Regions from separate parts of the Microbacterium paraoxydans genome, predicted to be linked through region 2. Evidence: riboswitches for the same ligand, from Rfam matches in the RefSeq annotation. Region 2 holds a riboswitch; the other holds the start of a gene.

Region 1 (15,799 bases), 850 kb from region 2:
GGAGGCCTCGGCCGCGAACATGGGCGTGGTGCCCCCGCTCCCCGGATTCAACCGCCTCATCGCGGAGACCGCGCACGCCCACGGTGCTCTCATGATCCTCGACGAGGTCCTCACCGGCTTCCGGGTGCACCCGGCCGGCTTCTGGGGCCTCCAGGCGCAGGCCGGAGAGGACTACCTGCCCGACATCCTGACCTTCGGCAAGGTCGTCGGCGGCGGTATGCCGCTGGCGGCGCTCGGTGGCCGTGCCGAGGTCATGGACCTCCTGGCGCCCCTCGGCCCCGTCTACCAGGCGGGGACGCTCTCCGGGAACCCGCTGTCCGTGGCCGCGGGCCTGGCCACGCTCCGCCTCGCGACGCCGGAGGTCTACGCGACCGTCGACGCCGCAGCCGCTCGGGTCTCGTCGGCTCTCGACCGCGCGCTCGCCGAGGCCGGAGTGACCCACGCCCTCGCCTCCGCCGGCAACCTCTTCAGCGCCTCGTTCCGCGCCTCCGCCCCGCGCGACTACGCCGAGGCGCAGGCGCAGGAGTCGTTCCGGTACGCGGCGTTCTTCCACGCGATGCGCGAGCACGGCGTCGCGCTGCCGCCGAGCGTCTTCGAGGCCTGGTTCCTCACCGCCGCGCACGGCGAGGACGAGCTCCAGCGGATCGAGGAAGCCCTGCCGCACGCCGCTCAGGCCGCCCAGACCGCGCGCCCCTGATCGCCGCCCCGCTGCTCGTTCGCGTGACTCGTTCGCGTGAGAACAGGCAGCCGCGCGGGGGCAGGCACCCTTGGACACCGTTGCCTGATCTCCCGCGAACGCCTGCAGGCCCGAAGCCCTTCGGCATCAGGCCTTCGCGCGGAGCCAGGCTTCCGCCCGCGGCAGCGCCTGTTCGTGCGTGGGAGCCTGTCCTCGCGAAGGAGTCGTGAGGGCAGACTGAGGGATTCCGACAAGGGATCGTTGCGTTCCTGTGAGCAACTTCCAGCCAACCGGGAGGACGGCGCTGGCAGACTGGGGGCATGGTGACGTTGTTGCTGGACCAGACGCAACTCGAGGTCGTGCTCTCGCCCATCGAACGTGCCGCCACCTTCCACCGCGAGAACGTCCGCATCGTGCGCGACACGATCACCAAGGTCCAGCTGACAGACGATGCCTGGACCTGGCTCCGCGGCGTCCCGAATCCGGGTACCCACATCCCGGGCGTGCTGGCCGCCGGGAGCTGGAAGGCCGCGGGGAGCCTCGACTTCGTGCTGATCCGCCGTCGACGTCCGAGCGTGGTCGTCGATCTCGAGGGCGATCCGCAGTACAACCGCCTGATCCTGACCACACGGCACGGCCTGGCGCTGACGCAGGCGCTGCGCCTCCCGGTGTCCGAGGAACCCACGACGGTCGAGGAGATCGTCGCCACGGCTCCGACCCCGGTGTCGAAGGGCAGTCGGCGCCCGGTCATCCGACCACGTCCGGCCTGATCCCGGATGCAGAACGCCCTCCCGGTCGACCGGGAGGGCGTTCTGCTGCGGGGGGCTCAGCCGTGGTGCTCGTCGTCGTGGTGCTCGTCGCCACGGTCGTCCGCGGGGGCGTGCTGCTCCGCCGGGGTCTCCGTATCGACTGCGGACTCGTCGCTCGCGATCTCGTCCTGCGGAGCCCCGTGGCCGGACGACGTCTCCTCCGCCGGAGCGAGCGGGTAGTCGCGCGGCTCGTCCTCGTAGTAGGCGCGTGCGGCGGCGGCCAGCATCGAGCTCACGGCGGCCGATCGCGGGTCGTCGTCGGACGCAGGAGAGGCGTCCTCACCCTGCGCTGCGGCTTCGGCGGTGTCCTCGGACGGCGCGGGCTCCTCGTCCGCCGACGAGGCGTCCAGACCGGTGAAGAACTCCACGCCCGCGGGCTCCTCGTCACCGGAGGCGCTGTCGGGCGCGTCGGTGCTCGTGCTGTCGGCCGGTGCATCGGCAGCGGAGTCGACGTCCTCGGCGGGGGTCTCGTCGGTCGTCGACGGCGACTCGGACTCGGACTCGGACTCGGTCTCGCCCGGAGCGTCCGTCGCCGCCGGCTGCGCGGACGACTCGGTCTCCGCGTCTGCGGACGCGGCTGCGAACAGGGCGGCGAAGGACCGCCGCGGAGACTCGGCGACGGGCGCGGGCGCACCGAAGAGGATGTCGTCGAACGACGGCGAGTCCTCGGCCTCCGCGTCGGCATCCGCATCCGCGGGCTGCGCGTCTGCGGTCGCGTCGACCACGGGCAGGATCCGGGTCGCGTCGTCGGCGGAGACGACGGGAAGGGCCCGGGTCGCATCCTCGTCCGCGGTGGCATCCGCCTCGTCGGTCGGAGCGGTGTCGTCGGCGATCGTCTCGGCGGTGACAGGGCCCGTGGCCTGAGGCGTCAGGTCGTCGGCGAGCGCGGCGGTGCCGCCGGCTGCGAGAGCCGCAGCGGCGGTCCCGGCGGCTTCATCCGTCGACGGGCCGTCCGTCGGAGACTCCTCTGCCGGAGCCTCGGCGGCGGTCGCGGACTCGGGATCCTCCTCGGCGGGAGCCTCCGTCTGATCGAGCGCCGGGGCGGTGTCGAAGCGGCCGCCCCGCATGAGGTCGATGAAGACGTCCTCCAGCGTCGGGCCGCGCTGCACGAGCGTGCTGAGAGCGATACCGGCGTCCGCAGCGACGGCGCCGACGCGGCTGGCGTCGGTCCCGCGCACGGTCAGCCCGGAGCGGAGCACCTCGATGTCGAACCCGGCGGCGACCAGCGCGGTCGTGAGGCCGGGGCGATCGGCTGAGTCGACGACCACGGAGCCGCCGGCCGGATCGGCCAGGGTCTCGATGCCGCTCGACAGCACGAGGCGTCCCTTGGAGAGCACGAGCACGTGGTCGGCGACCTGCTCGATCTCGCTGAGCACGTGGGAGGAGACCAGCACCGTGCGCCCTTCGTCAGCGAGGCGACGCATCAGCAGCCGCATCCAGCGGATGCCCTCCGGGTCGAGGCCGTTCGCCGGCTCGTCGAAGACGAGGGCGCCGGGGTCGCCGAGGAGCGCGTGGGCGACGCTGAGGCGCTGGCGCATGCCGAGCGAGAACCCGCCGATGCGCGTGTCCGCCTCGCCCTCCAGGCCGACGAGGGAGATGACCTCGTCGACGCGGGCCAGGCGGATGCCGTTGGCCTTCGCGGCGATGGTGAGCTGACGGCTCGCCGTGCGGCGCGGCCGATAGGCCGTCTCCTCCAGCACGGCGCCGATCGTGCGCAGCGGCTGCCGCAGCTCGGCGTAGGCGGCCCCGCCGATCGTGGCGGTGCCGGACGTGGCGCGCACCTGGCCGAGCAGGATTCGCAGGGTCGTCGTCTTGCCGGCACCGTTGGGGCCGAGGAAGGCGGTGACGGCGCCGGGCTCGACACGGGCGGAGAAATCCGAGACGGCCGTCACCTCGTTGAAGCGCTTCGTCACATTCGTGAACTCGAGCACCTGTCCTTCGGGCATCCGGGACCTCTCGTTGCGATGAACAGTTCCTCCTATCCTGCCGGAAAACCGCCCCGGAACCCGCATTTCGTGCGGAATCCGGCCGCACGCGACGGGGTAGCCTGGCACCCGTGACCGATACCCCCGCCGCGCCCCGTGTCCTCATCCGCACCGAAGGAGCGCTCGGGCGGCTCACGCTCAACCGCCCCGAGGCGATCAATGCGCTCGATGAGGACATGATCGCGACCATCACGGAGGCGCTGGTGGCCTGGCGCGACGACTCCGACGTGCAGATCGTCCTCATCGACGGCGCGGGGGAGCGCGGCATGTGCGCGGGCGGCGACGTGCGTCGCCTGCACGGCCAGATCACGTCCGGCCATCCGGAGCAGTCTGCGGAGTTCTTCCGAGGCGAGTACGCGATGAACGCCATGATCGCGGAGTACCCGAAGCCCGTGGTCGCGCTCGCCGACGGGATCACGATGGGCGGCGGTATCGGTCTGGCAGGGCATGCCGCGATCCGCGTGGTCACCGAACGCTCGAAGCTCGCCATGCCGGAGACCCGGATCGGCTTCACGCCCGACGTCGGCGGCACCTGGCTGCTGGGGCAGGCGCCGGGACGGCTCGGCGAGTACCTCGGCCTCACCGGGGCCACGATGAACGGTGCCGACGCCGTATACGCGGGCTTCGCGGATCACTTCGTCCCCTCCGACCGCCTCGACGCGCTGCGCGAGGCGCTGGCCTACCGCGCCGACCCGACGAGTCCCAGCGAGATCGTCCTGCTCTTCGACGAGACGCCGGAGCCGTCCTCGCTTCCCGCCGCGCGGGGGTGGATCGACGATGCGTTCGCCGCCCCGACCGTGCCCGAGATCCTCGAGCGGCTCCGCGCGCTCGGCACCGAGGAAGCGGCGGCCGTCGCCGACCTGCTCGACGATCTGGCTCCGACGGGCCTCGTCGTGACGCTCGACGCCGTGCGGGAGGCCCGGGAGATGACCGGGCTCCGCGCCGCGCTGGAGGGCGAGTACCGCCGGGTGCTCTGGTTCGTGAACGAACACCCCGACCTGGTGGAGGGCATCCGCGCGCAGCTCGTCGACAAGGATCGCAACCCGCGGTGGCAGCTGGCCTCCCTCGCCGAGCTCGGCCCCGACGCCGGGGCGCCCGCCCGCGACTACGTTCCGCAGCCCGCGCTGTTCTGACGCGCGCCTCAGTTCTTTAGGGGCGGCCATTGATCGCCTGCGTGCAGAAAGACGTGGGTGACACGGCACCGGTTCGCTGTGAGCGAAGGTCCTCCCGGAGGGGGATCCGAATGTCGCCGCTTCGTGGCACCCTGTCCTATGGCCGGTCGTCGGTCGGCATCCGTCTGCCGGGAGACCCGCCGCCTCCTCCTTCCGAGAAAGTACGCCTGTGCTGGGAAAACTCCTCCTCCGATATCTGTCACGCTACAAGTGGCTCCTCGTCGCCGTGCTGGTCTTCCAGTTCGCCAGCGCGGCCGCCACCCTCTACCTGCCGTACCTCAACGCCGACATCATCGACAAGGGCGTCGCGCAGGGCGACACCGCGTACATCTGGCGCACCGGCCTGTTCATGCTGGCCGTGTCATTCGGCCAGATCGTGGCCTCGGTCATCGCGACCTTCTTCGCCGCCCGCGCCGCGATGGGCGCCGGCCGTGACATCCGCGCCGACGTGTTCGGCAAGGTGAGCGGCTTCTCCGAGCGCGAGGTCTCGCAGTTCGGTGCCGGATCCCTCATCACCCGCAACACGAACGACGTGCAGCAGGTGCAGATGCTGGCGATGATGGGCGCGACCATGCTCGTCACCGCCCCGCTGCTCGCGATCGGCGGCATCATCTTCGCCGTGCGGACCAGCGCCGAGCTGAGCTGGCTGATCGCCGTCGCCGTCCCCGTGCTCCTCGTCCTCGCGGCGCTCGTCATCGGCCGGATGGTCCCGCTCTTCCGCAGCTACCAGGGCAAGCTCGACAACGTGAACCGCATCATGCGCGAGCAGCTCACCGGCGTCCGCGTGGTGCGGGCCTTCGTCCGGGAGCGCATCGAGGAGGAGCGCTTCCGCGGCGCGAACACCGACATCATGGTCGTCGGCCGCAAGGTCGGCTCGCTGTTCGTGCTGCTGTTCCCGCTCTTCATGCTCATCCTCAACGTGACGGTCGTCGCCGTCATCTGGTTCGGCGGCATCGAGGTCAACAACGGCACCGTGCAGGTGGGCACCCTGTTCGCCTTCATGCAGTACATCGGCCAGATCATGGGCGGCGTCATCATGGCGAGCTTCATGGCGATGATGATCCCGCGCGCCGCGGTTTCCGCCGAGCGCATCGGCGAGGTGCTGAACACGGAGTCCACGATGACCCGCCCGGTGGACGGCGTCACCGTCTTCCCGACCCCGGGTGCCGTCGCGTTCGACGACGTGGAGTTCACGTACCCCGGCGCCGACGCCCCCGTCCTCACCGGCATCAGCTTCGCCGCGGAGCCGGGCGAGACCGTCGCGATCGTCGGCTCCACCGGGTCGGGCAAGACCACGCTCGTCTCGCTCATCCCGCGCCTGTTCGACGTGTCCGGCGGGTCCGTGCACGTCGGCGGCGTAGACGTCCGCGAGGCCGACGTCGAGGCGCTGTGGGACAGCATCGGCCTGGTGCCGCAGCGTCCCTTCCTCTTCACCGGCACCGTCGCGTCCAACCTGCGCTACGGCCGCGAGGACGCCACCGACGAGGAGCTCTGGCACGCGCTGGAGATCGCCCAGGGGCGCGACTTCGTGGAGGAGATGCCGGACGGCCTCGACTCCCGCATCGCCCAGGGCGGCACGAACGTGTCCGGCGGTCAGCGCCAGCGCCTGGCGATCGCGCGGGCCATCGTGCACCGGCCGCAGGTGCTCGTGTTCGACGACTCCTTCTCCGCGCTCGACCTCACGACGGATGCCCGGCTGCGGCAGGCGCTCTGGCGCGAGCTCCCGCACGTGACGAAGATCGTGGTCGCGCAGCGCGTCTCCACGATCACCGACGCGGACCGCATCGTGGTCCTCGAGGGCGGCACCATGGTCGGCGTCGGAACCCATGAGGAGCTGCTGGAGACCAGCGAGACCTATCGCGAGATCGTCGAGTCGCAGCTGGGGGTGGACGCATGAGCGAGCAGGACCCTTCGACAAGCTCAGGGACCCAGGGTCGGCGCCGTCGCGGACGGGGCGCGGCCGCCGCGCCCACGGTCGAGCGGGAGCTCACCGCCGAGGAGCAGTACGAGGCGGAGCTCGCCGAGCAGGCGCGGCAGAACTCCGGCGACTGGGACAGCGTCGCGCCGGGCAAGGCCGACAACTTCGGCCCGAGCTTCGCGCGGATGATCGGGCTGCTCAAGCCCTCCGCGGTGTGGTTCGTCTTCGTGTCGATCCTCGGTGCGATCGGGGTCGTGCTGACCGTCGCCGCCCCGAAGGTGCTCGCCGAGGCGACGAACATCGTCTATCGCGGCTTCATCTCGATCCAGCTCGGTCAGCCCACCGGCGACTTCCCCGGCTTCCCGGCCGGGACCCCGCAGGACGTCGTCGTCGACGCGCTGCGGGACGCCGGGCAGAACGACTTCGCCAACCAGGTGGGCGCGCTCGGCGACTTCCGGGTCGGCGACGGCATCGACTTCGACGCGCTGCGCTGGGTGATCGCCGCGGTTCTCGCGATCTACGTCGTGGCCGCGTTCCTCAGCTGGCTGCAGGGATACGTCATCAACGTCATCATGGTGCGCACCATGTGGCGGCTGCGCGAGGCCGTCGAGGCGAAGATCAACCGGCTCCCGCTGGCGTACTTCGACAAGGTGCAGCGCGGCGAGCTGATCTCGCGGGTGACGAACGACATCGACAACATCACCCAGACCATGCAGCAGTCGCTGTCGGGAGCACTGACCGCCGTGCTGACGGTGATCGGCGTGCTCGTGATGATGTTCTCGATCTCGTGGCAGCTCGCCCTCGTCGCCCTCGTGGCGCTTCCGCTCATGGGCGTGATCTTCGGCGTCATCGGACCGCGGTCGCAGAAGGCCTTCGGCACGCAGTGGCGCAAGGTCGGCCGGCTCAACGCCCGGGTCGAGGAGGCCTTCTCCGGCCACGCGCTGGTCAAGGTGTTCGGCCGCGAGCAGGACGCGCTGGACAAGTTCAAGGCCGAGAACGAGGAGCTCTTCCAGGCGAGCTTCAAGGCGCAGTTCCTCTCGGGCATCATCATGCCCGCGATGACCTTCGTCGGCAGCCTCACCTACGTCGGCATCGCGGTGCTCGGCGGGCTCATGGTCGCGAGCGGGCAGCTCCGGCTCGGCGACGTGCAGGCGTTCATCCAGTACTCGCAGCAGTTCACGCAGCCGCTGTCCGAGCTGGGCGGCATGGCCGCGGTCGTGCAGTCCGGCACCGCCTCGGCGGAGCGGGTGTTCGACCTGCTCGACGCCGATGAGCAGGACGCCGACGGCCCTGACGCCCCTGCTCTCCGCGAAGGGGAGGGCGTGATCGAGTTCGAGAACGTCTCCTTCTCCTACTCGCCGGAGCGTCCGCTCATCACCGATCTGTCGTTCCGGGTGGAGCCGGGGCAGACCGTCGCGATCGTCGGGCCCACGGGCGCCGGCAAGACGACGCTCGTGAACCTCATCATGCGGTTCTACGAGCTCAGCGGCGGTCGGATCACGCTGGACGGTCAGGACATCTCGACCATCACGCGTGACGACCTCCGGTCCCGCACCGGCATGGTGCTCCAGGACCCCTGGCTGTTCGCCGGGAGCATCCGCGAGAACATCCGCTACGGACGCTCGACCGCGACGGACGAGGAGGTGCTGGCCGCCGCGCGGGCGACCTACGTCGACCGCTTCGTGCACGCGCTTCCGGATGGGTACGACACCGTGCTCGACGAGGACGCGTCGAATGTCTCGGCCGGTGAGCGGCAGCTCACCACGATCGCCCGGGCGTTCGTGGCGCAGCCGTCGATCCTCATCCTGGACGAGGCCACCTCGGCGGTCGACACCCGCACCGAGCTGCTGCTGCAGAACGCCATGGCCGCTCTCCGGCAGGGGCGCACCTCGTTCGTCATCGCGCACCGGCTGTCGACCATCCGCGACGCGGACCTCATCCTCGTGATGGAGCATGGCGACATCGTCGAGAAGGGCACCCACGACGAGCTCATCGCCGCGCAGGGCGCGTACTGGCGGCTGTACCAGTCGCAGTTCGAGCAGGCGGCGACGGACCTCGACGCGGAAGCGGCCCTGACCGGGTCGTCTCCGGTCGTGGTGACGGGAGAGGCCGACGCCGAGGCCCGCGCGGAGGAGCAGGCGGCCGATGCCGTGGCGGGTGCCGCCGTCGGTGCCCAGCTTCCCGGGGCGGAGGCGGCCGCCGCGCAGGCGCTCCTCGACGACGGGGCGGACGGCGCGTCGCCTCGTCCCTGATCGTCATCGCCCTGACGCCCCGCTCCGGACTCGGAGCGGGGCGTCAGTCGTCAGGAGCGGTCCGCGTCGATGCCGAACAGCTCGAGGGGATGGGTGAGGCGCCACCACGGGCTCGGGCCGTCCACGTCTTCGGCGAGGACGAGTGCGGTCTCGGTGGTGTCGATGGGGCCGGCCGTGGTGAGGGTGCCGACGTCGCCGTCCGCCTCGCGCTGCTCGCCGAGATCGAACACAGCCGTCGCGGTCGCGCTCGCCCCGTTCCACAGCACCACATCCGCGTCCTCACCGGTCACGACGTCGACCTCCTCGCCCCAGGCGGTGCGGACGCGTCCGACCACCGTCCCGGCGGGAACGGCGGGGCCCTGCGCCTGCAGCGCCGCCTCGGTTTGCGCGAAGAGGGCTCGGGTGAGGGCGAGACGCGCCTCGTCGTCCTCCTGGTTCAGCGCCGCGGCGTAGAGGCGGACCGTCGAGTCCCCCACGGAGACGTCCTTCGCCGTCAGCAGGTTCCAGCCGACGAGTGTGCCGGTCTTGATGCCGACGACCCCCGGGTCCGCGAGCATGCCGTTCGTGTTCTCCACCGTGCCGGCCCCCGGCAGCTCGACCGACCGGGTGCCCACGATCTCCGCGAACACGGGATTCTGCATCGCGAGCTCGCCGAGAGCCACGAGCGCCTCCGGGGTGGCGACGTTGCGCGCGTCGAATCCGGACGGCGTGACCACGGTGATCCCGGAGAGCCCGCGCTCGCCGAGCCAGACCTCGGCGGCGGCCGCGAACTCCCGATCGGAGCCCCAGATCTCCGCGGCGAGCCGATCGATGTAGTTGTTGGCCGAACCGAGCAGGGTGCCCTGCAGGAGCTGGTACTCGGTCAGCACCCCGCCCACGGGGACATCCAGCGCGGACTGATTCGAGATCCGGTAGTCCCAGTACCGGATGCTGTCGGCGTAGGTGAAGGAGAACTCGGGGCCCTGCTCCCCGGGGGCGAGGGGCAGGCGGTCGAGCACCATGAGCGTGCTGACGACCTTGGTGATGCTCGCGATGCTGACCGGGGCGGTCGTGGACGCGGCCGTGGTCATCCCGGCGATGCCCACGGCGCCGTCGCCCACCTCCGGCCAGGCGAGCGCGGCGGTGGGGGCGGCCACCGGGGTGACCTCCACGGCCTGGACGGTGGGCGCGACCTCGTGCAACGGCCAGAGCAGCGTGCTTCCGGCGTAGGATGCGACGAGCCCGGCGAGGACCCCGAGCGGGACGAGCAGGCCGGGGCCGGCGATCGCCGGACGCAGCGTCGCGTCGCGCAGCAGGCCGGGGGCGGCCTCGGCTTCCGGGGTGGCGTCGAACTCCGGCGTCGACGACCCGGACTCGACCACGTCCGTGTCGACCCAGGTCAGCGCGGTCGCCGGTGTCGAGGCATCGGCCCACGCGACGGTCTCCGTCGTGGTCGCAGGCAGCGTGTCGACGGTCTGCGAGGACGCGGGGGCGGAGTCCTCGGGCCGCGCGTCGACGCCGACGCCGCCGGACGCCTCTTCAGGGGGATCGGAAGCGGTCACTCGCTTACGGTACCGAATGCCGCCAGGAATCCGCCGTGCGCGGCTCGGGACGCGCGGGCGGAAGACGCTAGGATCGACAGCACAACCACGGGAGTCCGGCGAGCCGGGCTGAGAGGGAGCGAATCGCGCTTCGACCGTCGAACCTGATCTGGGTCATGCCAGCGCAGGGAGGAGTTCACATGAGTACGTCCACGTCCGCATCCTCGTCCACGAAGACGACCGGCGCTCCGGCGCGCAGCTACCTGCGGTGGCGCATCGTCGACATCGTCGTCGCCAGCGTGCTCGGCGTCGCCGCCGGCCTGATCTTCCTGGCCTGGAACGTCGGGTACCTCGGCCCCAAGGCCCTGCTCGAGCCGCTGCTCCCCGGGCTCCAGGGGCTCCTGGACGGACCGTGGCTGTTCGCCGGAGTGCTCGGCGGCCTCATCATCCGCAAGGCCGGTGCGGCGATCTACGTCGAACTGCTGGCCGCCGTCGTCTCGGCGCTCATCGGCAACCAGTGGGGTGGCTTCCTCACGCTCGAGGCGGGCCTCGTGCAGGGTCTCGGCGCCGAGCTCGTCTTCCTGCTGTTCTTCTACCGTCGCTGGTCGCTGCCCGTCGCGATCCTCGCCGGTGCCGGCGCTGCGCTCGCGGGAGGCATCAACAACCTCATCCTCTGGTACGCCGGCTCCGGTCCCGCGTTCACCGTGATCTATCTCGTGAGCACGGTGATCTCCGGCGCCGTCATCGCCGGTGCCCTGTCGTGGGTGCTCGCCCGCGGCATCGCGGCGACGGGGGCGCTGGACCGCTTCGGCTCCGGGCGCGAGGCGCGCGTGCGCGTCTGATGGCGGCGCAGGTCGCTCCCGCGGTCGTCGAGGCGCGCGGCTGGGGCTGGCGGCATGCGAGCCGCCGGGCATGGGCGCTGCGCGACGTCTCGTTCCGCATCGAGCCCGGCGAGCGGGTTTTCGTGCTCGGCGCGTCCGGGGCGGGCAAGTCGACCCTGCTGCACGGCCTCGCGGGCGTGCTCGGCGGCGAGGAGGAGGGTGAGAGCGCGGGGGAGCTCCTCGTCGACGACGCTCCGGCGGTGGCGACTCGCGGGCGCGCCGGACTCGTCCTCCAGGACCCCGATTCCCAGGTGATCCTCGCCCGCGCAGGCGACGACGTCGCGTTCGGGTGCGAGAACCTCGGCGTGCCGCGTGCGGAGATCTGGCCGCGTGTCGAGGCGGCGCTCGCTGCCGTCGGCCTCGACGTGCCGCTCGATCATCCGACCAAGGCGCTCTCGGGTGGCCAGAAGCAACGTCTCGCCCTCGCCGGCATGCTCGCGATGCGCCCCGGCCTCGTCCTCCTCGACGAGCCGACGGCGAACCTCGATCCGGACGGGGTGCGCGAGGTCAGGGAGGCGGTGGAGCGGATGCTCGCCGCGCACCCCGCCACCCTCGTGGTCGTGGAGCATCGACTCGAGGTGTGGTTGCCGCTCCTCACCCGGGTCATCGTGCTCGGTGCCGGCGGGGTGGTCGCGGACGGCCCTCCCGCCGCGGTGCTCGGTGCGCAGGGAGAGCGCCTGGCCGCGGACGGCGTCTGGGTGCCCGGCCATCCTCCCGTCGAGCCCCCGGCACCGCGGGTGGTGCCCGGCGAGGTGCTGCTGTCGGCCCGTGCACTCGCCGTAGCGCGGGTGAAGGGGCGTCCGGTGGCCCGCGGCATCGACCTCGACGTGCGGGCGGGTGAGGCCCTCGCGATCACCGGGCCGAACGGCGCGGGCAAGTCCACGCTGGGCCTGACCCTCGCGGGCCTCCTCCCGCCCGCGGAGGGGGCCGTGACCGCGACGCCGGTGCTCGCGCAGGGTGCCGATCCCGCGCCGATCCGCTGGGCGTCCCGCGACCTCCTCACCCGGATCGGCATGGTCTTCCAGGAGCCGGAGCACCAGCTCCTCGCCACCACCGTGCGGGACGAGCTCGCCATCGGCCCGCGCGCGCTGGGCGTCCCCGAGGACGAGGTCGAGGCCCGCGTCGACGAGCTGCTCGCCCGCCTGCGCCTGTCCGCGCTGGGAGCCGCGAACCCGTATACGCTCTCGGGTGGGGAGAAGCGCCGTCTCACCGTCGCGGCCGCGATCGCCACGCGACCCCGGGTGCTGATCCTCGACGAGCCGACGTTCGGACAGGACGCCCGCACCTGGGCCGAGCTCGTCGCGATGCTCGCCACCCTCCGGGACGAGGGCTCCGCGATCGTCACCGTCACGCACGACCTCGACGTGGCGCGCGCCCTGCACGCCACCCGCTTCGCCCTGGGGGCGCCGGCATGACGGATCTCGCCGACACCCGCGCCCGCGCCGGCGTCGTGGCCCGGATCAACCCGGTCGCGAAGCTCGGCGTGAGCGCCCTCATCGCCGTGCCCTTGATCCTCACGCTGGATCCCGTGTCGGCGGCGGTCGCCCTGGTGCTCGAAGCGGTGCTGTTCCTGTTCGCCGGCATCGGGTGGCGCGAGTTCTGGGTCCGCACGTGGCCGGTCTGGCTCGCGGCGCCGCTCACAGGGCTCACCATCGCCCTCTACGGCGAGACGAGCGGCACGGTCTACGTCGACTGGTTCGTGCTGCGCATCAGCGAGGGGTCGCTCGCGCTCGCCGTCGCCACGATGCTCCGGGTGCTCGCGATCGCCCTGCCCTCGGTGGTGCTCTTCATCACGGTCGATCCGACCGATCTCGCCGACGGCCTCGGGCAGATCCTGCGCCTGCCCGCCCGATTCGTGCTCGGCGCGCTCGCCGGACTGCGCATGGTGGGGCTGTTCCTCGACGACTGGCGGGCTCTGGAACTGGCGCGTCGAGCCCGCGGCGTGGCCGACCGCGGCCGCATCCGGCGCTTCCTCGGGATGGCCTTCGCCCTGCTCGTCCTGTCGATCCGCCGCGGCGCGAAGCTCGCCACCGCGATGGAGGCACGGGGCTTCGGTGCCCCCGGCCGTCGCACCTGGGCGCGCGAGTCCCGCTTCGGCGCCCCCGAGTGGGCCCTCCTGGCCGTCGGGGCCGCGATCTCCGGGATCGCGATCGCCGCGGCGGTCGCCACCGGCGCGTGGAACTTCATCCTCGGTCCGTCCTGACCCTCACCCCTTTCGGACGAGGGCCCCTGGAGGTGACTCGACGGCCGGTCTAGCGTCCGCTGGAGACAGTGCCAATCGACACCGACCGAAAGGGACGTCCCATGAGCATCTCCTCCGCCGACGACCAGCCGCTCTTCACGCGGCCGGGTGAGGCCACCGTCGCACCGCGACACGTCATCCCGGATTCCGAGTCGCTTCCCGCGACGGCGAAGCAGATCGTCGAGGACGAGACCATCCTCGACGGCAACGCGCGCCTCAACCTCGCCACCTTCGTCAGCACCTGGATGGATGACGAGGCGAAGCAGGTCTACATGGCCTCCTTCGACAAGAACATGATCGACAAGGACGAGTATCCGCAGACCGCCGCCATCGAGGACAACTGCTGGCACATGCTCGCGAACCTGTGGAAGGCGCCGGACGCCTCCCGCAGCATCGGCACGTCGACCATCGGCTCCTCCGAGGCGTGCATGCTCGGCGGTCTCGCGTTCAAGCGTCGCTGGCAGCAGGCCCGCCGTGCCGCCGGCAAGGACGCCTCCACGCCGAACCTCGTGATGTCGAGCGCGGTGCAGGTGTGCTGGGAGAAGTTCTGCAACTACTTCGATGTGGAACCGCGCTACGTGCCCATCAGCGAGGAGCACAAGACGCTCGACGGCCATGACCTCGAGAAGTACGTGGACGAGAACACGATCGGGGTGGTCGCCATCATGGGCGTCACCTACACCGGCATGTACGAGCCGGTGGCCGAGATCGCTGCGGCGCTCGACGCGATCCAGGAGAAGACGGGTCTCGACATCCCGATCCACGTGGACGGCGCCTCGGGCGCGATGATCGCCCCGTTCCTCCAGCCCGACCTGGTCTGGGACTTCCGGCTGGAGCGCGTGCATTCCATCAGCACCTCGGGACACAAGTACGGTCTCGTCTACCCGGGTCTCGGGTGGGTGGTCTGGCGCGACGCGCACTGGCTGCCGGAGGACCTGGTGTTCAAGGTGAGCTATCTCGGCGGGGAGATGCCGACCTTCGCCCTGAACTTCTCCCGCCCTGGCGCTCAGGTGCTGCTGCAGTACTACCTGTTCCTCCGCCTCGGGTTCGAGGGCTACCGGGCCGTGCAGCAGGCCTCGCAGGACGTGGCGAAGTTCCTCTCCGCGGGCATCGCGAAGCTCGATGCGTTCGAGCTGTGGAACGACGGCAGCGACATCCCCGTCTTCGCCTGGCGCCTGAAGGACGGGCACACCGACAAGTGGACGCTCTACCACCTCCAGGACCGCCTCCGGATGCGCGGCTGGCTCGTGCCCGCCTATCCGATGCCCGCGGACCTCGAAGACCTCACGGTGCAGCGGATCGTCGTGCGCAACGGGCTCAGCATGGACCTGGCCGCCGAACTGCTCGACGCCATCACCGCCGAGGTGGCCCACCTCGACGCGCTCACGGCTCCCATGCCGTCCGACCACCCCGACTCGGCGTTCCACCACTAGGGGCCGACATGTCCGCCTCCCAGTCCGGTGCTGCCGGCGCCGCCTCCACGCCACGCGTCTCCCGTCCCGCCGTCGCCGTCCTCGGTGTCGGACAGCTCGCCCTGCTCACCCTCGTGGTCGTGGCGAGCCTGCGCTCGCTGCCGGCGATGGCGATCTACGGCCTGGGCAGCGTCACGCTCTACATCATCCCGGCGATCCTCTTCCTCATCCCCACGGCCCTCGTTGCGGCCGAACTCGCGACGGGGTGGAAGGGCGGCGTGTACGTCTGGGTGCGCGAGGCCCTCGGCAACCGCTGGGGGTTCACCGCGGTGTGGCTGCAGTGGATCCAGAACGTGGTCTGGTTCCCGACGCAGCTCGCGTTCGTGGCCGGCGCCCTCGCCTTCGTCTTCCTCGACCCCTCGCTGTCCAGCTCCGGGTTCTTCACCGCGGTCGTCATCATCGTCTTCTACTGGGGCTCCACCCTGGTCACCCTCCGTGGCGGCGACCTCTTCGCGAAGCTCGGCTCCTGGGGTGGCATCATCGGCACGCTGTTCCCGGCGGTGCTGCTCATCGTGTTCGGTGCGGTGTGGGTGTTCAGCGGAGAGAAGAGCCAGGTGCCGCTGGATGCCTCGGCGATGATCCCGCCGTTCACGGGGCTGGCCTCCATCGTGCTGATCGTGTCGAACGTGCTCGCCTACGCCGGTATGGAGGTGAATGCCGTCCACGTGAACCAGATGAAGGATCCCGGCAAGGGCTATCCGCGCTCGGTGTTCCTCGCCGCCGGCCTCATCCTGCTCGTCTTCATCCTGCCCACCATCGCGATCGCGGTCGCGGTGCCGGAGAAGGAGCTCGGACTGACGAACGGCATCATGCTCGCGTTCGGGGAGTACTTCGACCACTGGGACATGGGGTGGGCGACGGCCGTCGTGTCC
Region 2 (15,799 bases):
CGCAGGGTGATGCGGCGGCGGATGCGGTGGCGGGGACGGGCGCCTTCACCGAGGCCTTGGACGTGCAGGCGATCGCCCGTCTCTACGACGAGTACCTGCAGATCGTCGTGCGCGACGACTCGGCCCTGGACGACCTGGCCGACCTCTCCGGGCGGAGGATCTCCCTCGGAGCCGAGAACTCGGGGGTGAACGTCATCGCCACCCGGGTGCTCCACGCTGCCGGCGTCGCCGCCGACGCGATCGACGATCCGCAGCTCGACCTCGGCGGGTCCATCGCCGCCATGGAGCGCGGCGAGATCGACGGCTTCTTCTGGGTGGGCGGGCTGCCGACGCCCGGAATCGCGGACCTCGCGGAGACCGTGGATGTGCGCCTGCTCCCGGTCGAGCAGGACTGGGTGAACGCGGTCAACGAGCGGTACTCCCACGCGTATCGGCCCGCCGACGTGCCTGCGGGCACCTACGGACTCGACGTCTCCGTCACGACGATGGCGGTGCCGAACTACCTCGTCACCGCCGGCAGCACCCCGCCCGGCGTCGTCCACGATCTCGTCGCGGGCCTGTTCGCGGCGCGTACCGCGCTCGCGGCCGATGTGCCGGCGGCGGCGCTGCTGGACCGCCGGTCGGCGATCTTCACCGGACCGGTGCCCTTGCACCCCGGCGCGGAGCAGTACTACCGCGATCTGCGCCGGTGACCGGCGCCCCCTCAAGAAATCCTCAAGATCCCTGACAGCCGTGCGCCGGCTCTGCCAGGGTGAGGTCGATCGCACACGATCGGACACCTGCTGCCTGCTGTCGCTGGGAGCGTGGCAGCAGGGCGATCCCGCGGCCCGAGGGGGCGGGCCGTGGGGTGCCCCTGCGAGGATGCATTGGCGCCGCGATCAGGTGATTACGAACGTGTAAACCTCACCGTGGTGCCTGGAACCGCGCGCATCGCGTGGCTAGTTTGGAGAAATGATGACCTCTGAAACCCCGCTCGTCGTCGTCGAGAACGTCCAGAAGCACTACGGCGAGTTCCAGGCGCTCAGCGACATCGACCTCACCGTCAACGCGGGGGAGGTCGTCGTCGTGATCGGCCCCTCCGGCTCTGGCAAGTCGACGCTCTGCCGCACGATCAACCGTCTGGAGACCATCACCAGCGGCTCGATCCGCATCGACGGCAAGGAACTGCCCGCGGAGGGCAAGGCGCTCGCGCACCTGCGCGCCGACGTCGGCATGGTCTTCCAGTCCTTCAACCTCTTCGCGCACCTCACGATCCTCGAGAACGTGACGCTCGGCCCGATCAAGGTCCGCGGCCTGAAGAAGTCCGACGCCGAGGCGGAAGCCATGATGCTCCTCAAGCGCGTCGGCGTCGCGCAGCAGGCGAACAAGCTCCCCGCGCAGCTCTCCGGCGGCCAGCAGCAGCGCGTCGCGATCGCACGGGCCCTCGCCATGCAGCCGAAGGTCATGCTCTTCGACGAGCCGACAAGCGCGCTCGACCCGGAGATGATCAACGAGGTCCTCGACGTCATGGTCGAGCTCGCCCAGGAGGGCATGACCATGATCGTCGTCACCCACGAGATGGGCTTCGCCCGCAAGGCGGCCGATCGCGTCGTCTTCATGGCGGACGGCCGGATCGTCGAGGAGGCCAAGCCCGAGGAGTTCTTCACGAACCCGAAGAGCGACCGCGCCAAGGACTTCCTCTCGAAGCTCCTCACGCACTGACTTCCCAGACCCAGCACCCACAGCACAGCACACGAAGGAGACGCACATGCGACGCACACGGACACTGGCCGGATTCGGGATCGCCACGGTGGCGCTGCTCGCGCTCACGGCCTGCAACAGCGGCACGCCGTCGAGCACCGGCACGTCGGGAAGCGACGAGGGCGACACCTCGAGCAGCACGCCCTGGACCGTCGAGGAGGACGTCACGATCGAGGGGAGCCCCACGTTCGACCGCATCTCCTCGTCGGGCACCGTCAAGGTGGGCGTCAAGGAGGACCAGCCCGGTCTCGGCTACCTCGACCCCGTGACCGGGGAGCGGACCGGCTTCGACGTCGACATCGCCCGCTGGATGGCGGCGTCCCTCGGAGTCGACCCCGAGAAGATCGAGTTCCAGGCGATCGCCTCCGCGAACCGCGAGCAGGCCATCGTCAACGGTGACATCGACTACTACGTCGGCACCTACTCCATCACGGACAAGCGCAAGGAGCAGATCGCCTTCGCCGGTCCCTACTTCGTCACCGGCCAGGGCCTCCTCGTCGCCGCCGACAGCGACATCGCGAGCGTCGACGACCTGGACTCCTCGACGACGGTCTGCTCGGCGACGGGTTCGACGCCGATCCAGAACATCAAGGAGAACTACCCCGAGGTGAAGACGAAGGAGTACGACACGTACTCCAAGTGCGTCGAGGACCTCAAGAACGGTCAGGTCGACGCGGTCACCACCGACGAGGCCATCCTCATCGGCTACGCGGCGCAGGACCCCGACAACCTCAAGGTCGTCGGCGAGCCGTTCAGCGAGGAGCGCTACGGCATCGGTGTGGCGAAGGGCGACGACGCGCTCGTCGAGTACTTCAACACGCAGCTCACCGACGGTGGCGACATCTGGCAGCAGATCTTCGACAACAACCTCGGCGCCTCCGGTGTGAAGGCCGAGCAGCCCGAGGTCGACCCGGTCGGTTGATCTCTCCGGGGGCGGTCGGTCCGACCGGCCGCCCCCGTCCTCCTCGGCGTCGATCTGACGCGGAAACGAACCGAAAGGCACAGCAGTGGGAGTGATCTCGGACCACCTCGACCTCTGGGGTGAAGCGCTGTGGGGAACCATCGCGCTGTTCCTCGGCGGTGGCCTCATCGCCGTGGTGCTCGGACTCATCGTCGGAGCGGCCCGCGTGTCCCCGGTCCCGATCGCGCGCGGCGTGGGCGCCGTGTACGTGAACTGGATCCGGAACACCCCGCTCACGCTGGTGATGTTCTTCTTCGCGTTCTGCCTTCCGATCCTGCTGGGGGAGCGGGTCAACTCCCTGCTGCTGGCCACGATCGCCCTCGGCATCTACACCGCCACGTACGTCGCGGAGGCGATCCGCGCCGGCATCAACACGGTGCCGGTCGGACAGGCGGAGGCGGCACGCGCCATCGGCCTCAACTTCGGCCAGGTCATGCGCTTCGTCGTGCTGCCCCAGGCCACGCGGTCCGTGGTCCCGCCGCTCATGAGCGTGCTGATCGCCCTCATGAAGAACACCACGGTGGCCGCCGGCTTCTCGGTGGTCAACCTCGGCACGATCCGGGCGGCGCTCAGCGAGCGGGGCGAGAACGCCCTTGTCGTGCTGCTCTGGGTGATGGTCATCTTCGTCGTGCTCGTGCTGCTCCTGAGCTGGGTGCAGCGCGTGCTCGAGAACAAGTGGAGGGTCGCGCGATGAGTTCCGTCCTGTTCGACGTCCCGGGCCCCCGCGCGGTCGCCCGCAACCGGATCATCGGTGCCGTCACGATCCTCGTCGTCCTCGCCGTGCTCGGCTGGGTGGTCTGGCGCCTGTACGCCACCGGCCAGTTCTCCGCGGAGAAGTGGAACATCTTCACCTACTCGGCGGTCTGGGTGCGTTTCGGGGAGGGCCTGCTCAGCACGCTCTCCGCCTTCGCCGTCGCCGGTGTCGGCTCGCTGGTCCTCGGCTTCGTCCTCGGCATCGGCCGCCTCTCCGAGCACGCCTGGGTGCGCGAACCGGTGCGGTGGATCATCGAGATCATGCGGGCGATCCCCGTCCTGATCCTCATGATGCTGCTGTACTACGGCCTTCCGGTGATCGGCATCCGGATGCCCCCGTACTACGCGGTGGTCATCGCGCTCATCGTCTACAACGGCTCCGTGCTCGCGGAGGTGCTCCGTGCCGGGATCGAGTCGCTGCCGCGCGGACAGAAGGAGGCCGGCTACGCGATCGGCCTGCGCAAGACCGGGGTCATGTACTTCATCCTCATCCCGCAGGCCGTCCGGGCGATGATGCCCGTGATCATCGCGCAGCTCGTGGTGGCCCTGAAGGACACCGCGCTCGGCTTCATCATCACGTACCAGGAGCTGCTGTACGTCATCAACCAGATCGGCAACCAGGCGCCCTACGGGTCGCCGCTGATCCCCGCCGCGATCGTCGGCGGCTCGATGTACGTCGCGGTCTGTCTGGTGCTGTCCTACATCGCCTACCGCCTGCAGCGTCGGGCGAAGCGCTCGGCCAAGGCCGGACCGGACGAGGCGGACCCTCGCCAGCACGACGGCGAGACGAACACGTCGCTCATCGTGGCGCAGCGCGGGCTGGGCAAGTTCGACGCCAACAGCTCCGGCGCTTCCGGCCTCTGAGCCGCTACCGGCGCGGGGCGCCCGTCCCGCGCCGGTAGACTCGACTCCCGTGTCAGAGTCTCCGGAAATCACCCCCGAAGCGGTCGAAGCCGCTGTCGCCGACGCCCTCGCGGCGATCGACGCGGCCGCCGACACCGCCGCGCTGAAAGCCGCCCGTGCGGCGCACGTCGCGGAGGGATCGCCGCTCGCGGTCCTGAACGCCTCGATGCGCCAGGTCGCCCCCGAGAACAAGGCCGCGTTCGGCAAGCTCGTCGGCCAGGGCCGCGGTCGTGTGAACCAGGCGCTCGCGGCGAAGGAGGCCGAGCTGGCCGCCGCCGAGGTCGCCGCGCGCCTGGAGGCCGAGCGCGTCGACATCACCGCCGTCCCGTCGCGGACGCGTGTGGGCGCCCGGCACCCGCTCGCTCTCCTGCAGGACCACGTCGAGGACATCTTCGTCGGCATGGGGTGGGAGATCGCGGAGGGGCCGGAGCTCGAGCACGAGTGGTTCAACTTCGACGCGCTGAACTTCGACGTCGACCACCCCGCCCGCCAGGAGCAGGACACCTTCTACGTCGACCCGACCTCGCGCCACCTCGTCATGCGCACGCACACGAGCCCGGTGCAGGTGCGGTCGATGCTGAACCGCGAGGTCCCCATCTACGTGCTGTGCCCGGGCCGCGTGTACCGCACCGACGAGTTCGACGCCACGCACCTCCCGGTCTTCACGCAGTTCGAGGGGCTGGTCGTCGACAAGGGCATCACGATGGCGCACCTCAAGGGCACGCTCGACCACTTCGCGAAGCAGCTCTTCGGTCCGGAGGCCAAGACCCGCTTCCGCACGAACTACTTCCCCTTCACCGAGCCCTCCGCCGAGCTCGACCTGTGGCACCCGACCTTCAAGGGCGGCGCGCGCTGGATCGAGTGGGGCGGCTGCGGCATGGTCAACCCGAACGTGCTGCGCGCGGCCGGGATCGACCCGGAGGTGTACAGCGGCTTCGCGTTCGGCATGGGCATCGAGCGGGGCCTGATGTTCCGCAGCGATGTGCAGGACATGCGCGACATGGCCGAGGGCGATATCCGTTTCAGCGAGCAGTACGGGATGGTGGTGTGATGCGCGTCCCGCTTTCGTGGCTGCGTGAGTACGTCGACCTGGCAGCGGATGCCACGCCCGAGGACGTCCTCGCGGCGCTGGTGACCGTCGGCTTCGAAGAGGAGGACGTGCACCGCTTCGACATCACGGGTCCCGTGGTGGTCGGCCAGGTCGTCTCGCTCGAACCGGAGCCCCAGTCGAACGGCAAGACCATCAACTGGTGCCAGGTCGACGTCGGTCCCGAGCACGGCGGTGTCCGCGGGATCGTCTGCGGCGCGCACAACTTCGTCGTCGGGGACAAGGTCGTCGTGACCCTGCCCGGCGCCGTCCTTCCCGGTCCGTTCCCCATCGCCGCCCGCAAGACCTACGGTCACGTCTCCGACGGCATGATCGCCTCCGCGCGCGAGCTGGGTCTCGGCGACGAGCACAACGGCATCGTCGTGCTGAGCGACCTCGGCATCGATGCGCCCGTGGGCACGGACGCGATCGCGCTGCTGGGCCTCGACGACGTCGCGGTGGAGATCAACGTCACGCCGGACCGCGGCTACGCGTTCTCGGTGCGCGGCGTCGCCCGTGAGTACTCCCACGCCACGGGGGCGGCCTTCCGCGACCCCGCCGAGCGCGACTTCGCCGAGCTGCAGCCCGGTTCCGGACACACGGCCGTGGTCGACGACCAGGCGCCGGTGCGCGGCAAGGTCGGCGCGAGCGAGTTCGTCACCCGGGTCGTGCGCGACGTCGATCCGTCGCGACCCACCCCGCCGTGGATGATCGCGCGCCTGAGCCTCGCGGGCATGCGGTCGCTGGGTGTGCTCATCGACATCACGAACTACGTCATGCTCGAGCTCGGGCAGCCGCTGCACGGCTACGACCTCGACAAGCTCACGGGCGGCATCACCGTCCGTCGCGCGACGCCGGGGGAGAAGATGACCACGCTCGACGGCGTGGAGCGGAAGCTGCACGTCGAAGACCTCCTCATCACCGACGACTCCGGTCCCATCGGCCTCGCCGGTGTCATGGGCGGCGGCACCACCGAGATGAGCGACACCACGCGGAACGTGCTCATCGAGGCGGCGACCTTCGACGCGACGACCATCGCCCGCACGGCCCGCCGTCACAAGCTCCCGAGCGAGGCGTCCAAGCGCTTCGAGCGGGGCGTCGACCCGCTGATCCCCTTCGTCGCGGCCCGGCGTGCAGCCGACCTCATGGTCGAGCTCGCCGGCGGCACGCTCACGGAGGAGGGCGGAGCGCTCTTCGCCGAGGTCTTCGTCGCCGAGATCGAGCTCCCGCGCGGCTTCGTACAGGGGCTGATCGGCGTCGACTACACCGACGACGAGATCACCGGGGCGCTCACGACGATCGGGGCGGAGGTCAGCCCTTCGACAGGCTCAGGGACCCAGGGCGGGTGGACGGTCATCCCGCCGACCTGGCGCCCGGACCTCACCGACAAGTGGTCGCTCGCCGAGGAGGTCGCCCGCATCCACGGACTCGACCGCATCCCCGCGGTGCTGCCGACGCCGCCGTCCGGTCGCGGTCTCACGGCCCACCAGCAGGGGCGTCGCCGCGTGGCGAACGCTCTCGCAGCCGCCGGGTTCGTGGAGACTCCGGCGTTCCCGTTCACGACCGAGGCGCAGAACGATCTGCACGGCTCCGCGTCCGGTGAGCACCTGCCCAGCATCCGCCTCGCGAACCCGCTCGACGGGCAGGTGCCGTTCCTGCGGCGCTCGCTCATCCCGGGTCTGCTGCAGACCGCGCACCGCAACATCTCGCGCGGGCTCACGGATCTCGCGCTGTTCGAGACCGGGGCCGTGTTCGTCCCGGAGCCCGGCGTGGAGTACGGCACCGCCGAGGTCCCGCCGCTGGGTGTCCGGCCGTCGGATGAGGTGCTCGCCGAGCTCGACGCCTCCATCCCCCCGCAGGAGCGCCACGTCGCGGTGCTGCTGACCGGCAATGTGTCGCCGCGTCAGCCGGGGCGTGCCGCCGAGGCCGCCGGGCTCGTCGAGGCGCTCGACGCGGTCCGCGTGATCGGGGCCGCCGCGGGCATCGAGATCGACGTCGTGCAGACGCAGCGCGCCGCGCTCCATCCCGGACGCACCGGTGCGCTGGTCGCCGCCGGCGAGGAGGTCGGCTACGTCGGCGAGCTGCATCCGGCCGTCGCCGAGGAGGCCGATCTGCCCGGTCGCGCCACCGTGCTGGAGCTCGACCTCGACCGGCTGCTCACGCTCGCCGGAGGACGCATCGTGGCGGCGTCGCTGTCCACGTTCCCGGCCGCGACGCAGGACGTCTCGCTCACGCTCCCGGCCGAGGTGCCGGCAGGCGAGGTCCGCGCGGCTCTCGCCGAGGGCGCTGGCGCGCTGCTGGAGTCCGTCCGGCTCGTGGACGACTACCGCGGCGAGGGTGTGCCCGAGGGATCGAAGTCGCTGACGTTCGCCCTGCGCTTCCGCGCCGACGACCGCACGCTGACCGCCGCGGAGGCCTCCGAGGCGAAGATGGCGGGCGTCGCCGTGGCCGCGGAGCGCTTCGGCGCCGCCCTCCGCGACTGATCGGGAGAGCGCACGGCCCCTTTCCGGGGAGCCGTGCGCTCTCGCGATAGCGTGGCCGGATGACGAGCCTCCTCCTGCAGCCCACGCCACCCTCGGTCCCCGCCGGAGCGCGATCGCTCGGGGAGGGACCGTTCCTCTCGCCGGGTGCGCAGCTCGACTGGCACTACCGCAAGCCGGGGTGGACCACGGGGGAGGCGGCGACCGTCACCCCCATGCGCGTCGTCCGTGACGATGAGCGCGGTCTCGTCGCGTGGCTCGCCGCCGGGACGCAGCAGGAAGGTCAGGGCACGCGGGACGGGGAGCGCATCCGGGCCGTCCCGCTCGATCGGCGGTGGCGGGAGCCCCGGCGCCGGATCGTCGAGGAGTGGTGGGGCAACGGCATCCTGCGCATCGCGCCCGCGGGAGTGCCGTGGTCGGTCTGGCTGTTCTGGAGCTCGGTCACCGGGACGACGTGGGACTTCGCCGGCTGGTACGTCAACCTCGAGAACGCGCACCTGCGCACCGACAGTGCCACCTACACCTCCGATCACGTCCTCGACGTCGAGATCGCACTGGACGGGCGCGTGGCGATGAAGGACGAGGACGAGCTGGTCGCCGCCGTCGACCAGGGACGGCTGACCGCCGCGCAGGCCGCGCAGATCGAGCGGCACGCGGTCGCGGCCATCGCGTCGTTCCATGCCGGCGACTGGCCGTTCGATCGGGAGTGGATCGACTGGCGACCGGACCCGTCGTGGACGATCCCGGTGTTGGACGGCCTCGACCAGATCGTCATCCCCTGACCGCTTCGGGGCCGGCCTCCGCGACGGCGCCGAGCCCGCGCGGCATCAGGCGTTCGCGCGGCATCAGGCGACAGCAGCGCCCATGGCCTGTGCTCGCGTGAGGGCCTGAGCTCGCGTGGTGGGCGGTGTTCGCGTGAGGGCCTGTGTCCGCGTGATGGCCTGTGCTCGCGCGGTGGGCGGTGTTCGCGGGGTGGGATGTGTCGCTCCGCTCTGAGCGGAGGCCCTTCCCCCGAGTCGTCGATCCTGATGACATGGGCACATGACGGATGTGCTGATCCTGGGGGGAACCGGATGGCTGTCGGGGCGCATCGCCGCGCACGCGTTGGGGGCGGGGGCGTCGGTGACCTGCCTGGCCCGCGGCGGGCGGCCGGCGCCACCGGGAGCGACCCTCGTGCTCGCCGACCGCGACGACGAGGACGCCTATGACGTCGTCTCGCGCACCGACTGGGACCACGTCGTCGACGTCTCCTCCCGCGTCGAACATGTCTCCGGGGCGGTCCGCGCACTCGGCGACCGTGCCGCCCGGTGGACGTACATCTCGTCGATGTCGGTGTACCGCGACGACGAGACGGTCGGGACGGACGAGTCGGCCCCGCGCCACCCGGCGGCGCAGGCCGGTGAGGACGACGACTACGCGCGGCAGAAGGTCGCGGCGGAGGACGCCGTGCAGGAGAGCCTCGGCGACCGCGCGCTCCTCGTCCGTCCCGGCCTCATCGTCGGCGACGGCGACCCGAGCGATCGCTTCGGCTACTGGGCCGCGGCGTTCCTCCGGGCCCTGGACGAGCCGGTGCTGCTCCCGCCGCTCGACGGGCGCACGGCGGAGGTCATCGACGTCGAGGACGTCGCCGCCTTCGTCATGTCCGCCACTGTCACCGGCGCCGTCAACGCGATCGGCGACGTGCGCGACCTGGAGGACGTGCTGCGTACGGTGCGCGCTTCCACCGGGCACACCGGTCCGGTCATCGTCGGCACGGAGGAGCGTCTCGTCGCGGAGGGTGTCGCATACTGGGCGGGGCCGCGCTCGCTCCCGCTGTGGCTGCCGCCCGAGATGAGCGGATTCATGACCCGCTCGAACGCGCGGTACCGGCGCAGCGGAGGTAGGATCCGGCCCCTCGAAGAGACGCTGGAACGCGTCGTGGCGGACGAGCGCGAACGGGGCGTGGACCGGGAGCGCCGCGCCGGACTCACGCGGACGGAGGAGCGGGCGCTGCTCGACGCCTTCGCTCGCTAGACTGCGAGGCAGTGACACGGGGTGCCGCATCCGCGGCTGAGATCACACCCGTCGAACCTGATCTAGTTCGTACTAGCGAAGGGATGTCGCAATGAGCGATCCTGTGCGTCCGGAATCCGTCCTCGACCTCGCCGTCACGGCGGGAAGGCTGCGGGAGGAGGTCCGGGCTGCGCCGCCGTTGACGCACTGCCTCACGAACGCCGTCGTGACGGGGTTCACCGCCAACGTGCTGCTCGCGCTCGGTGCGGCGCCGGCGATGGTCGACATCGTCGGCGAGGCCGGACCGTTCGCGGGTGCCGCCTCGGGGCTCCTCGTCAACCTCGGGACGCCGACCGCGGAGCAGCGGGAGGCGAGTCGGGAAGCCGTGGCCGGAGCGCTCGCCGCCGCCACGCCCTGGGTGCTCGATCCCGTCGCGATCGGCGCGCTCCCGGTGCGGACGGCGCTGGCCCACGAGCTGGCCGCGCGGCGCCCGACCGCCATCCGCGGCAACGCGTCGGAGATCCTCGCGCTCGCCGGGCACAGCAGCGGCGGCCGCGGCGTCGATGCGACGGACGGCACCGAGGCGGCGGCCTCGTCTGCGCGCGAGCTCGCCGACCGGTACGGCTCCGTGGTCGCCGTCTCCGGCCCGGTCGACCTCCTCACCGACGGGGAACGGGTGATCCGCATCGCCAACGGGCACGAGCTGCTCACGCGGGTGACGGGCGGCGGCTGCGCGCTGGGGGCCGTGATGGCGGCCTTCCTCGGGGCGTCCCGCGGTACCGGGACCGATGCGCTGACGGCGGTGGCCGCGGCGACCCTCGTCTACACGGTCGCGGCCGAGCAGGCGGCGGAGACCTCCCGCGGACCGGGCAGCTTCGCCGTCGGACTGCTCGATGCGCTGTCCGCCGTGACCGCGGCGGATCTCCGGGACCGCGCCCGCGTCGAGGAGGAGACCCGATGACCGTCGACCTGTCCCTCTACCTCGTCACCGATCGGTTGCTGTGTGGCGCACGCGGGGTGGTCGCGACCGTCCGCGAAGCGGTGGCCGGCGGTGTCCGCATCGTGCAGCTGCGCGACAAGGAGACGACGGACGAGGAGACCGTCGTGCAGCTCCTCGCTCTGTCCGCGGCCATCGACGGTCGCGCGCTGCTCGTCGTGAACGATCGCCTCGATGCGGCCGTCGAGGCCCGTCGTCGCGGCGCCAGGGTGGACGGGGTGCACCTCGGTCAGGCGGACGCCTCGGTGCTCCGCGCGCGCGAGCTCCTCGGCCCGGAGGCCCTGATCGGGCTGACCGCGAACACCTCCGCGCACCTCGAGGAGGTCGCCGCGCTGCCGCCCGGCACGGTCGACTACCTCGGGGTCGGCGTGATCCGCCCCACGCGCACCAAGCCCGACCACCCGGCCCCGCTCGGCATCGACGGCTTCGCCGCGTTCGCCGCGCGCAGTGCGCTGCCGTGCGTCGCGATCGGCGGGGTGGAGCTCGATGACACGGCGGCGCTGCGCGCGGCCGGCGCGGCCGGGATCGCGGTGGTGTCGGCGCTGTGCGCGGCGGGCGACCCCCGGACAGCCGCCGCGGCCTTCCGTCGGCGCTGGATGGGGCGGGCGGTGCCGCACGTGCTCAGCATCGCCGGCAGTGATCCGTCCGGGGGCGCGGGCATCCAGGCCGACCTCAAGGCGATCGCCGCGAACGGGGGCTACGGCATGGCGGCCCTGACAGCCCTGACCGCCCAGAACACGCAGGGCGTCCGCGCCGTGCACGTTCCTCCCGCGGACTTCCTCCGGGCGCAGCTCGACGCCGTCGGTGACGACATCCGCATCGACGCCGTGAAGATCGGCATGCTCGCGGACGTGGAGGTGATCCGGACGGTCGCCGCGTGGCTCCGGGACACACAGCCCCCGATCGTCGTGCTCGACCCCGTCATGATCGCGACCTCGGGGGATCGGCTGCTCCACCCCGATGCGGAGCGCGAGCTGCGGAGCCTGCTGTCCCTGGCGACGGTGGTCACCCCGAACCTCGCCGAGCTCGCGGTGCTCGTCGGTCACGAGGTGGCGGACTGGGCGGACGCGCTCGCCGCGGCGCGAGAGCTGTCGGCCGCTATGGGGACCGCGGTGCTGGTGAAGGGCGGGCATCTGCCCGGGGACGAGGCACCGGACGCCCTGATCGACACGGCAGCCGGTACGCACGCGGAATTCCCGGGGGCGCGCATCCGCACGGAGAACACCCATGGCACCGGCTGCTCGCTGTCCGCGGCTCTGGCCACACGACTGGCGCGGGGCGACGATCCCGCGACCGCGGTGCGCGCCGCGCGCGCCTGGTTACGGGAGTCCCTCCGTGCGGCGGACGACCTGGAGATCGGGCGAGGACACGGCCCGATCCATCCCTTCTCGGGACTCTGGGCGCGCGGCGGGGTCGAGACCCGGCCGACACCGGAGGAGGTGGCCGCGGCCTGGTGGGACGAGACCGCCGCGATCCGCGCCGACATCGACGCGCTGCCCTTCGTGCGCGCGCTCGCCGAGGGGACTCTCGACCGCGACGCCTTCGTCTTCTACCTCGCGCAGGATGCCCTCTACCTCCGCGAGTACGCCCGGGTGCTCGGGGAGGCGTCACGTCTCGCTCCGACCCCCGACGAGCAGGCGTTCTGGGCCGAGGCCGCGCACGGCGCGATCCGCGGCGAGCTGGAGCTGCACGCGTCGTGGCTGACGCCGGAGACCGGGGTGAGCGGCGCGACCTTCGCCGCCGAGCCCGCCCCGGCCACGGTCGCCTACCTCGACCACCTGCGCGCCGTCGCCTTCGGCGGGGACTACGCCACGGTGATCGCGGCGGTGCTGCCGTGCTTCTGGCTCTACACCGACCTGGGGGAGCGGCTCCATGCCGGAGCGTTCGGCGCGGCGCCCCGCGACCCCCGGCATCCCTACGCATCGTGGCTGGCGACCTACGCGGATCCGGCATTCGCGGAGGCCACCCGGCAGGCCGTCGCGCATGTCGCCGCCGCGGCCGCGAGGGCCGACGACACCGGCCGAGAGCGGATGCGGCGAGCCTTCCTCGCATCGAGCGCGCACGAACGGGCCTTCTTCGCCGCACCGGTCGCGCGCGCTGTCGTGTGACGCCCCGGATTTGCGGTGCCGAACACGGCCGCGCTATCGTCGCCGCATGCCTTCGGTCGCCACCGCTCCTTCGACGCTCGTCCCGAGCGTCATCGCCGTGCGCCGACGTCGCGGCCGCCGATTCTAGGCGACCCCGCCCTTCTGCCTGCGTCCGCGCGGCGGTCGAGTGCCGGTGTCGCCGCCTCCGGCCCCGCCCCCGGTCCCGAGATCGTCGAGGACCCGACCGTTAAGGTAGAAGCATGACGTATTCCGTCGCCGTCTCCGGCGCCTCCGGCTACGCAGGCGGCGAGATCCTGCGCCTCCTGGCCGCTCACCCCGACGTCGAGATCCGCACCGTCACGGCGCACTCGAACGCCGGACAGCCCCTCGTCGCCCATCAGCCGCACCTCCGCTCACTCGCCCACCTGACGCTGCAGGACACCACACCGGAGGTCCTCGCCGGACACGACATCGTGTTCCTGGCCCTCCCGCACGGCCAGTCCGGGCAGTACACGGACGCCCTCGGCGACACCCCGCTGGTGATCGACGCCGGAGCGGACCACCGGCTCACCTCGTCGGCGGAGTGGGACGCGTTCTACGGCGGGTCCTTCCATGAGCCGTGGACGTACGGCGTGCCCGAGCTCCTCGTCGGAGGGGGCAAGCAGCGGGACGCGCTCCGCAGCGCGACCCGGATCGCCGCACCCGGCTGCAACGCCTCCACGGTGAGCCTCAGCCTCGCCCCCGGTGTCGCGGCCGGCGTGATCGACCCGGGCGACGTCGTCTCCGTCCTGGCCGTCGGCCCGTCCGGGGCGGGCAAGAGCCTGAAGACGAATCTCCTCGCCAGCGAGATCCTCGGCTCCGCGAACCCCTATGCCGTCGGCGGCACGCACCGCCACATCCCGGAGATCCGTCAGGCGCTCGCCGCCGCCCGCCCTTCGACGGGCTCAGGGACCCAGGGAGCAGGGACCCAGGACATCCGGATCTCGTTCACTCCGGTCCTCGTGCCGATGTCGCGCGGCATCCTCGCCACGTCCACGGCGCCGATCGTCGAGGGTGTGAGCGACGCCGAGATCCGTCAGGCGTGGGAGAGCGCCTACGGCGACGAGACCTTCGTCCAGCTGCTGCCGGAGGGGAGCTTCCCGCGCACGGCCGACGTGCTCGGGGCGAACACGGCCCTCCTCGGCCTCGCGATCGATCGCGCCGCGAACCGCGTGACGGTGGTCACCGCCGTCGACAACCTCGTCAAGGGCACCGCCGGAGCTGCCGTCCAGTCCATGAACATCGCGCTGGGGCTTCCCGAGACCCGCGCCCTCTCAGTGAACGGAGTCGCCCCGTGAGCGTCACCGCCCCCGCAGGATTCGAGGCGGCCGGGGTCGCCGCCGGACTCAAGTCGACCGGCAAGCCCGATGTCGCCGTCGTGGTCAACCGCGGCCCCCGCAAGGTCGGCGCGGCCGTCTTCACGAGCAACCGCGCCAAGGCCAACCCCATCATCTGGTCGCAGCAGGCCGTCGCGGACCGCGTGGTCGAGGCCGTCGTCCTCAACTCCGGCGGTGCGAACTGCTTCACCGGGAGCTTCGGGTTCCAGACGACCCACCAGACCGCGGAGAAGGCGGCCGAACTGCTCGGCATCAGCGCGGGCGACGTGCTCGTCTGCTCCACGGGGCTCATCGGGACGGGGGACGAGGTCTTTCGCGAGAAGGTCCTCGCCGGCACCGCGCAGGCGATCACCGCGCTGAGCGCGGACGGCGGGGAGAGCGCCGCGCACGCCATCATGACCACGGACACAGTCGCGAAGACCGCTGTGGTGACCCGCGACGGCTGGACGATCGGCGGCATGGCGAAGGGCGCGGGCATGCTCGCCCCGGGTCTGGCGACGATGCTCGTGGTGCTCACCACCGACGCCGTGCTCGAACCGCTCCAGGCCGACGAGGCGCTGCGTCGGGCGACGGGACGCACGTTCGACCGCCTCGACTCCGACGGCTGCATGTCGACCAACGACCAGGTGACGCTGCTCGCCAACGGCGCCTCCGAGGTCGTCCCCGACCTCGACGACTTCGCCGAGGCGCTCACCGCGCTCTGCCAGGAGCTCGCGGTCAAGCTGCAGGGCGACGCGGAGGGCGCGAGCCACGACATCACGATCGAGGTGCAGCACGCCGTCTCCGAGCAGGACGCCGTCGAGGTCGGCCGCTCGGTCGCCCGCAACAACCTGTTCAAGGCGGCCATCTTCGGCAACGACCCGAACTGGGGCCGCGTCCTCGCGGCGATCGGCACGACGGCCGCGCAGTTCGACCCCTACGACGTCGACGTGTGGATGAACGGCGTCCGCGTCTGCACCGCCGGCGGGCCGGACCGCCCCCGCGAGGAGGTCGACCTGACGCCGCGGGCCACGCACCTGATGATCGACCTCAAGGTCGGAGAGGCCACCGCCACGGTGCTCACCAACGACCTCACCCACGACTACGTGCACGAGAACAGCGCCTACGCCTCATGACCGACATCCAGGACACCACGCCGGACATCGCGGCGCAGAAGGCCACCACCCTCATCGAGTCGCTGCCGTGGCTGAAGAAGTTCCGCGACCAGATCGTCGTCGTCAAGTACGGCGGGAACGCGATGGTCTCGGACGAGCTGCAGGAGGCCTTCGCCCAGGACATCGCGTACCTCCGCTACGTCGGTGTGCAGCCCGTGGTCGTGCACGGCGGCGGGCCGCAGATCTCCGACATGCTCCAGCGGCTGGAGATCCCCAGCGAGTTCAAGGGCGGGTACCGGGTCACCAACACCGAGGCGATCGGCGTCGTG

Evidence for each region. Region 2 has a riboswitch for thiamine pyrophosphate ahead of thiM (hydroxyethylthiazole kinase). Riboswitches for the same ligand answer to the same signal wherever they lie in the genome.
Region 1: it holds a riboswitch for thiamine pyrophosphate, as region 2 does, so the genes downstream of both, IZR02_RS15120 (ECF transporter S component) here and thiM (hydroxyethylthiazole kinase) in region 2, are expected to answer to the same signal.

The regions. Positions count from the first base shown of each region.
Region 1 is NZ_CP064873.1:3,078,364-3,094,162, reverse strand. It holds gene hemL (glutamate-1-semialdehyde 2,1-aminomutase) at 1-697, shown strand, start outside; gene IZR02_RS15150 (hypothetical protein) at 997-1,446, shown strand; gene IZR02_RS15145 (ATP-binding cassette domain-containing protein) at 1,503-3,431, opposite strand; gene IZR02_RS15140 (enoyl-CoA hydratase/isomerase family protein) at 3,542-4,603, shown strand; gene IZR02_RS15135 (ABC transporter ATP-binding protein) at 4,812-6,539, shown strand; gene IZR02_RS15130 (ABC transporter ATP-binding protein) at 6,536-8,812, shown strand; gene IZR02_RS15125 (D-alanyl-D-alanine carboxypeptidase family protein) at 8,863-10,353, opposite strand; TPP riboswitch at 10,431-10,542, shown strand; gene IZR02_RS15120 (ECF transporter S component) at 10,533-11,174, shown strand; gene IZR02_RS15115 (ABC transporter ATP-binding protein) at 11,174-12,628, shown strand; gene IZR02_RS15110 (energy-coupling factor transporter transmembrane component T family protein) at 12,625-13,416, shown strand; gene IZR02_RS15105 (glutamate decarboxylase) at 13,518-14,888, shown strand; gene IZR02_RS15100 (amino acid permease) at 14,897-15,799, shown strand, end outside.
Region 2 is NZ_CP064873.1:2,227,501-2,243,299, reverse strand. It holds gene IZR02_RS10790 (TAXI family TRAP transporter solute-binding subunit) at 1-692, shown strand, start outside; gene IZR02_RS10785 (amino acid ABC transporter ATP-binding protein) at 955-1,701, shown strand; gene IZR02_RS10780 (glutamate ABC transporter substrate-binding protein) at 1,748-2,662, shown strand; gene IZR02_RS10775 (amino acid ABC transporter permease) at 2,748-3,395, shown strand; gene IZR02_RS10770 (amino acid ABC transporter permease) at 3,392-4,318, shown strand; gene pheS (phenylalanine--tRNA ligase subunit alpha) at 4,368-5,408, shown strand; gene pheT (phenylalanine--tRNA ligase subunit beta) at 5,408-7,927, shown strand; gene IZR02_RS10755 (DUF402 domain-containing protein) at 7,987-8,706, shown strand; gene IZR02_RS10750 (NAD-dependent epimerase/dehydratase family protein) at 8,966-9,937, shown strand; TPP riboswitch at 9,945-10,038, shown strand; gene thiM (hydroxyethylthiazole kinase) at 10,029-10,877, shown strand; gene IZR02_RS10740 (bifunctional hydroxymethylpyrimidine kinase/phosphomethylpyrimidine kinase) at 10,874-13,021, shown strand; gene argC (N-acetyl-gamma-glutamyl-phosphate reductase) at 13,261-14,337, shown strand; gene argJ (bifunctional glutamate N-acetyltransferase/amino-acid acetyltransferase ArgJ) at 14,334-15,491, shown strand; gene argB (acetylglutamate kinase) at 15,488-15,799, shown strand, end outside.